Regions from separate parts of the Pantoea sp. C2G6 genome, predicted to be linked through region 2. Evidence: predicted binding sites of a transcription regulator. Region 2 holds the regulator's gene; the other holds the start of a gene.
The links. Region 2 encodes PhoB, which activates phosphate uptake and scavenging genes when phosphate is short. Its sites were predicted from a motif close to CTGTCATAAAACTGNCNNAT; they were not measured.
Positions count from the first base shown of each region.

Region 1: the regulator PhoB is predicted to act here: its motif matches at 1,770-1,789, upstream of pstS (phosphate ABC transporter substrate-binding protein PstS).

Region 1 covers NZ_JBGMNJ010000014.1:32,572-35,990, forward strand. The annotation lists gene glmS (glutamine--fructose-6-phosphate transaminase (isomerizing)) at 1-449, shown strand, start outside; gene ACCW71_RS16530 (hypothetical protein) at 519-1,676, shown strand; gene pstS (phosphate ABC transporter substrate-binding protein PstS) at 1,895-2,938, shown strand; gene pstC (phosphate ABC transporter permease PstC) at 3,026-3,419, shown strand, end outside.
Region 2 covers NZ_JBGMNJ010000006.1:141,005-144,423, forward strand. The annotation lists gene ACCW71_RS10565 (PstS family phosphate ABC transporter substrate-binding protein) at 1-88, opposite strand, end outside; gene phoR (phosphate regulon sensor histidine kinase PhoR) at 108-1,421, opposite strand; gene phoB (phosphate response regulator transcription factor PhoB) at 1,436-2,125, opposite strand; gene sbcD (exonuclease subunit SbcD) at 2,322-3,419, shown strand, end outside.

The DNA.
Region 1 (3,419 bases), on a different contig from region 2:
GCTTCTCTGACAAGCATCACGCGCTGTTCCTGGGACGTGGCGATCAATACCCGATTGCGATGGAAGGGGCGCTGAAGCTGAAGGAGATCTCCTACATTCATGCGGAGGCCTACGCCGCAGGTGAGCTGAAACATGGCCCGCTGGCGCTGATTGATGCGGATATGCCGGTGATCGTGGTGGCACCCAACAACGAACTGCTGGAGAAGCTCAAATCCAACATCGAAGAGGTGCGCGCCCGCGGCGGCCTGCTCTATGTGTTTGCCGATCAGGACGCGGGCTTCAGCGACAGTGACGGGATGAAGATTATCCCGCTGCCGCACGTTGAAGAGGTAATCGCGCCAATCTTCTACACCGTGCCGTTGCAGTTACTCTCTTATCACGTCGCGCTGATCAAAGGCACCGACGTCGACCAGCCGCGTAACCTGGCGAAATCGGTTACGGTAGAATAATGTTTAAGGCCCATCTAATCAGGTGGGCCTTTTTATCTTTACGGGCTAATCACGCTCTTGGGGAAAATTGTGTATAGTTTAAAAAAATTCTTAGCTGGATTTTTTTCATCATCGGCGGTGGTGGGTTTCGCTTTTATCTATTATTACTGTTACCATATTATTAATTATGCCCCGGATGGGCTTTCATTTGGTAATTCTCTTGCTATTCTGGCTATTGTCCTTCGCCTTTTTATTCCAGTCTCGATTGGGGTGATTTTAATCAATTATGCTTTTTTAATATCTGATTTGCGCCAGATAAAGAAAAAAGCAGCAACGAAAAATTCTGTTTTTTTCGTTTTTTTTATCGTGGCTTTTTTGGTTGTTTTATATGTGAACTATTTTTTAAATAAAGATCACGTAATAAATAATTCTTCATTGTCTTTCCTGGGGCAGGGTGTTTTACTTACACTGGTTTCTGCATCGTTTTGGCTGATATTTGTCTATTTCCCTGTTTCACGGCTGGGAAAAAATGCGTTACTACCATCAGCACCTTCAACCAGTGTTCATACCTACACAATTTATAAAGCTTTTAACTTCCTCGCAGCGTTGTTACTATTCTTTTTGTTTTATTTCATTGCTTATACTTGTTTGGGCTGGTTTGGCTTGAATAATTTTGTCAAAAACAGCATGGAAATGGCGGGCTTCAGGAAAACCAATATTGAAATTCTGCTGAAGAAAGACAGCGAGGAAATAATCGAATTATCCTGTAGAAGCTGTGATAGAGAGTTATCTGGCTTAACAACATTAAATAAAGATAGTAAAGAGAGAGAATTTACTGCAACGCTTAAGCAGGTCGATATTTTGTGGGGCACAGGCGATAAACATTTCATCCGGTTTTGTAACAATAATGGAGAGTATGTTTATGCTGAATTACCCAAAGATGGCTATAACATGCGCGGTCAGTCACGCCATTTGGCTCGCGGTATGAGAACGGAATCATGCCTGAAAGCCGACAAAGAGAATAAACAGACTGAACCTCCCTTAGTTGAGCCGCCATCCGATACGCCAAAAAAGGTTGTTGATGCGCCTGCTGGCGAAAGGCAACCTACAATAGTCATCAATAATTATAATGTTCCTGTTCAGGCGATTTCCGGTCTGATCCCTGAACAGCCTAAGGTAACGCCGCCAGCGAAAAAGCCTCCTAAGCTCCCGGTTTATCAATGCCCTGAGGTGTCGCCACACCATTAATCAGCCTGTTGACGGTCAGGTCGTTGCCTGGCCGATTAAACTGGTGCAAAAAGGCTTTACCAGAAAAATGTCAGCGCAATTCTGCTGCACTCCCTGTCACATAACTGTCATATTTCGTACATTTCACTGTCATCAAACTGTCCTATTTTCCCTCCAGCAGCAATCACTGACTCTTACTAAAACGGCCCCGAGCCTGACTTTTCTCCCCTGGAGGGAATATGACACTGATGCGTAGCACCGTAGCCCGAATTCTCGCCGCCACCTTTGCCGTCAGCGCGGTATCTGCTTATGCGGCCACCGATCTGACGGGCGCAGGCGGGACGTTCCCGGCGCCGGTTTATGCCAAGTGGGCAGCAGAGTATCAGCAAGCCACCGGTAGCAAAATCAACTACCAGGGCATCGGTTCATCGGGCGGCGTGAAACAGATCATCGCCAAAACCGTCGATTTCGGTGCGTCCGATGCGCCAATGAAAGATGAAGATCTGCAAAAAAATGGCCTGTTCCAGTTCCCGACGGTGATCGGCGGGGTGGTGCTGGCGGTTAACCTGCCGGGCATCAAATCGGGCCAGCTGACGCTGGATGGCAAAACCGTGGGCGACATCTACCTCGGCACCATCAAAAAGTGGAACGACCCGGCGATCGCTAAACTCAATCCGGGCGTAAAACTGCCAGAGACCAACATCAACGTGGTACGCCGCGCTGACGGTTCAGGCACCTCCTTCGTTTTCACCAGCTATCTGGCGAAAGTGAACGAAGAGTGGAACAGCAAAATTGGTAAAGGCAACACCGTTAACTGGCCGGTGGGTCTGGGCGGTAAAGGCAACGACGGCGTCGCCGCCTTTGTTCAGCGTCTGCCAGGTTCAATCGGCTATGTGGAATACGCCTACGCCAAACAGAACAACCTGACCTATACCAGACTGATGGATGCCGATGGCAAGCCGGTCGCCCCGAGCGAAACCAGCTTCAGCAACGCCGCCAAAGGCGCAGACTGGAGCAAATCGTTCGCTCAGGATCTGACCTTCCAGAAGGGCGCGGATGCGTGGCCAATCTCCTCAACCACCTTCATTCTGATCTACAAAGATCAGGCGAATGCGGCCAAAGGCAGTGAAGTGCTGAAGTTCTTTGACTGGGCCTACAAAAATGGCGGCAAAACCGCGACCGCGCTCGACTATGCCGCGCTGCCAGAGAGCGTGACGGCTCAGATCCGCGCGGCCTGGAAAGCTAACATCAAAGACAGTTCTGGTAAGGCGCTTTATCAGTAATTGACCGACCCTGACCGGATAATGCGCCGGTCAGACCCCACGGGCGGCGTAGCGCCGCCCTGATAACTCCTGAAGACTGAGACTTCTATGGCTGCAACCAAGCCGGCGTTCAAAGCCCCAGGCAAACAAGGTGACAGAATTTTCGGTGCGCTGGTGAAGCTGGCCGCGCTGATCGTCCTGTTGCTGATGGGCGGCATTATCGTCTCCCTGATCATCTCCTCGTGGCCCAGCATCCAGAAGTTTGGTTTCTCCTTTTTGTGGACCAAAACCTGGGACGCCCCCAACGAACAATTTGGTGCGCTGGTTCCCATCTACGGCACCCTTGTCACCTCGATCATCGCGCTGATTATCGCGGTGCCGGTGAGCTTTGGTATCGCCCTGTTTCTGACTGAACTCGCGCCAGGCTGGCTGCGTCGCCCGCTGGGCACTGCCATTGAGCTGCTGGCCGCGATCCCCAGCATTGTTTACGGCATGTGGGGCC
Region 2 (3,419 bases):
CGCTGCTCAGGTTGCCGGCGAGCGTGCCGGGCTGGGCAAGCGCCAGACCCGGCAGCAGAGTAACGATCAACAAAAGAAGGATGCGCATCAGGGAGATCCGGCAGCGATTAATGAACGGCATTCTCCTGCATCACGCTGCCGACAATCAACCTCGCCGGCAGGGTAAAGGTGAAACAGGTCTCCTGATGCGGCACGCTGCGGATCTCCAGCCGGGCGTTATGGTGGCTCAGCGCATGTTTGACAATCGCCAGCCCCAGCCCGCTGCCGCCGGTGGCGCGCGATCGCGCTTTATCGACCCGATAGAAGCGCTCGGTCAGACGGGGGATATGTTCCGCCGCGATGCCCGGTCCATTGTCACACACCCGGAAGGTCGCCCCCTGCTTACTGCGCAGCCAGCTGATGTCGATGCGGGTGCCGTCAGGGGTGTGATTGACCGCGTTGTAAACCAGGTTGGAGATGGCGCTGCGCAGCTGCTCATCGTTGCCAAAGACTTTCAGATGGGGATCGGTGTGGAAATGGATCTCGTGCCGGCCGCCGCTCAGCGTTGCGGCCTCATGCTGCAAGAGCTTCAGCATCACCGGCACATCCACCTTCTCTTTGAGATCGATCGCCGGTGCGGCTTCAATGCGCGACAGCGTCAGCAGCTGTTTCACCAGGCTGTCCATGCGGCGCGTCTGCTCCGACATGGTATGCAGCGCTTTACTGCGCGAAGGCTCGCTCATCACCGAGTCGTTCATCATCTCCAGATAGCCCTGCAACACCGTCAGCGGGGTGCGCAGTTCATGGCTGACGTTGGCAAAGAAGTTGCGCCGCGCGCCCTCCAGCTGATGCATCTGGGTGACGTCACGCGCCACCAGCAGCCACTGCCCTTCGCTGTAGGGCATCACGCGGAATTCCATATGAAATTTGTTGTTCAGCACCAGCGTCAGCGGCTTGTCGAAATCACGCTGGCGGATATAGCGGGAGAACTCCGGGTAGCGCAGCAGATTGAGGATATTCTGGCCATTATCCTCCGGCCAGCGCAGGCCAAGGTGCTGTTGCGCCAGCCCGTTGCACCAGAAAATGGTGCCCTCTTCAGTGGTGAGGATCACCGCGTCGGGCAGCGACTCCGCGCCGCTGCGAAAGCGCTTGATCAGATTGCCCAGTTCACGCCGCCGCCGCCGGTTACGCAGCTGCATCTGATAGAGCCCATAAAACAGCGGCTCCCAGCTGGCGCGTCCGGTGGGCGGCGTCATGGTGCGATCGAGCCACAGCCAGTGCGACAGCCGCATCAGATTATGGAAATGCCACAGCAGCACCGCCAGCACGCTCAGCAGCAGCAGCCACGGCAGATAGCCAAACAGCAGACCGAGCAGCAGCGCAGGCAGAGACGCCAGCAGCAGTTCTGTCAGTAATCTCTTCCAGGAGAGGCGTTCCAGCACGGTTAAGGCTCCGTTCAGTAGCGGGCAGAGAAACGATACCCTGTTCCGCGGACGGTTTGTACCATGCGATCGTGGCCGGAGATCTCCAGCGCTTTACGTAAACGGCGGATGTGAACGTCGACGGTGCGATCTTCCACATAAACATTGGTGCCCCAGACGTGGTTCAGCAGCTGTTCGCGGCTGTAGACCCGCTCCGGGTGGGTCATAAAGAAGTGCAGCAGCTTATATTCGGTCGGGCCCATCTCCAGCGGGGTGGTCTCGGACATCACGCGATGGGAAGAGGGATCGAGACTCAGCCCCTGTATCTCAATCACCTCCTCCACCGCCATCGGGGAGATACGGCGCATCACCGCTTTGATCCGCGCCATCAGCTCTTTCGGCGAGAATGGCTTGGTAATGTAATCGTCAGCCCCCACTTCCAGCCCGCGCACCCGGTCCTCCTCTTCACCGCGCGCGGTGAGCATCATCACCGGAATGTCGCGGGTCATCGCTTCGCGCTTCAGATGCTTGATAAACTGAATGCCGCTGCCGCCGGGTAACATCCAGTCCAGCAGAATCAGATCGGGCCAGGGTTCAATCAGCTTGCCCACGGCGCTGTCATAATCTTCCGCCTCGATTGGCTGATAGTCGTTCTGCTCCAGAACAAAACACAACATTTCTCGGATGGGGGCTTCATCTTCCACAACCAAAATGCGCTTAGCCATTATTACTCCTGCTGATTATGACGGCTGTCACTGAGATTCGCGGCGCCATTATGCGTCAGATTTGTGACACTTTTATGAAAAACATAACCTGCCTGTAACCACGCAGGTAATCATTTATGACAGCGCCGCGACAATTTTTCGCTTTGGCGGCAGAGCCAGTATAATCGCCGGGCGAATCACAACGGCAGGGACTCTTATGCGCATCATTCATACCGCGGACTGGCATCTGGGGCAGTTCTTCTACAACAAAAGTCGGGCCGCGGAGCATCAGGCGTTTCTCGACTGGCTGTTGATCCAGATTGAACAGCATCAGGTGGATGCACTGATCATCGCGGGCGATCTGTTTGATACCGGCACGCCGCCCAGCTACGCGCGCGAAATGTTCAACCGCTTTGTGGTGGCGCTGCAACCCACGGGCTGTCAGCTGATTGTGCTGGCAGGCAATCACGATTCGGTGGCGACCCTGAATGAGTCGCGCGAGCTGCTCGCCTGCCTCAACACCAGAGTGATCGCCGCCCCGCAGGAAAATGAGGATCTGCTGCTGCTCACCACCCGCCACGGGGAGCCGGGCGCGCTGCTGTGCGCCATTCCCTATCTGCGGCCGCGCGATATTCTGCGCAGCCGGGCGGGCCAGTCGGGCCGCGATAAACAGACCTCACTGCTGGAGGCGATCGCTCACCATTATCAGCAGCGTTTTGAGGCGGCAAAGGCGCTCGGCTATGGGCTGCCGGTGATCGCCACCGGCCATCTCACCACCGTCGGCGTCAGCCAGAGCGATTCGGTACGCGACATCTACATCGGCACGCTGGACGCCTTCCCCGCCAGCGCCTTTCCGGCGGCCGACTATATTGCGCTGGGCCATATCCATCGCGCCCAGCGGGTGGCGGGCAGCGAGCATATCCGTTACAGCGGCTCGCCGATCCCGCTGAGTTTTGATGAGCTGGGCAGCGAAAAAAGCGTCTTTCTGCTGGAGCTGAGTGCCAGCGGTCTGCAATCGGTCACGCCGCTGGTGGTGCCGCAGAGTCAGCCGATGCAGGTGTTGAAAGGATCGCTGGCGCAGATTGCTGAACAGCTCAACGCCTTCAGCGCGCTGCCGCTGCCGCTGCCGAAACCGATCTGGCTCGACATCGAAGTCACCACCCAGGAGTACCTCAGCGACCTGCAACGTCAGGTGGAGAGCCTGACCGCCACGCTGCCGGTCGAGGTCCTGCTGTTACGCCGCAGCCGCGAGCAGCGGCAGCAGAGTCTGGCGCGACTCGATAATGAAACCCTGAGCGAGCTGAAGGTGGAGGAG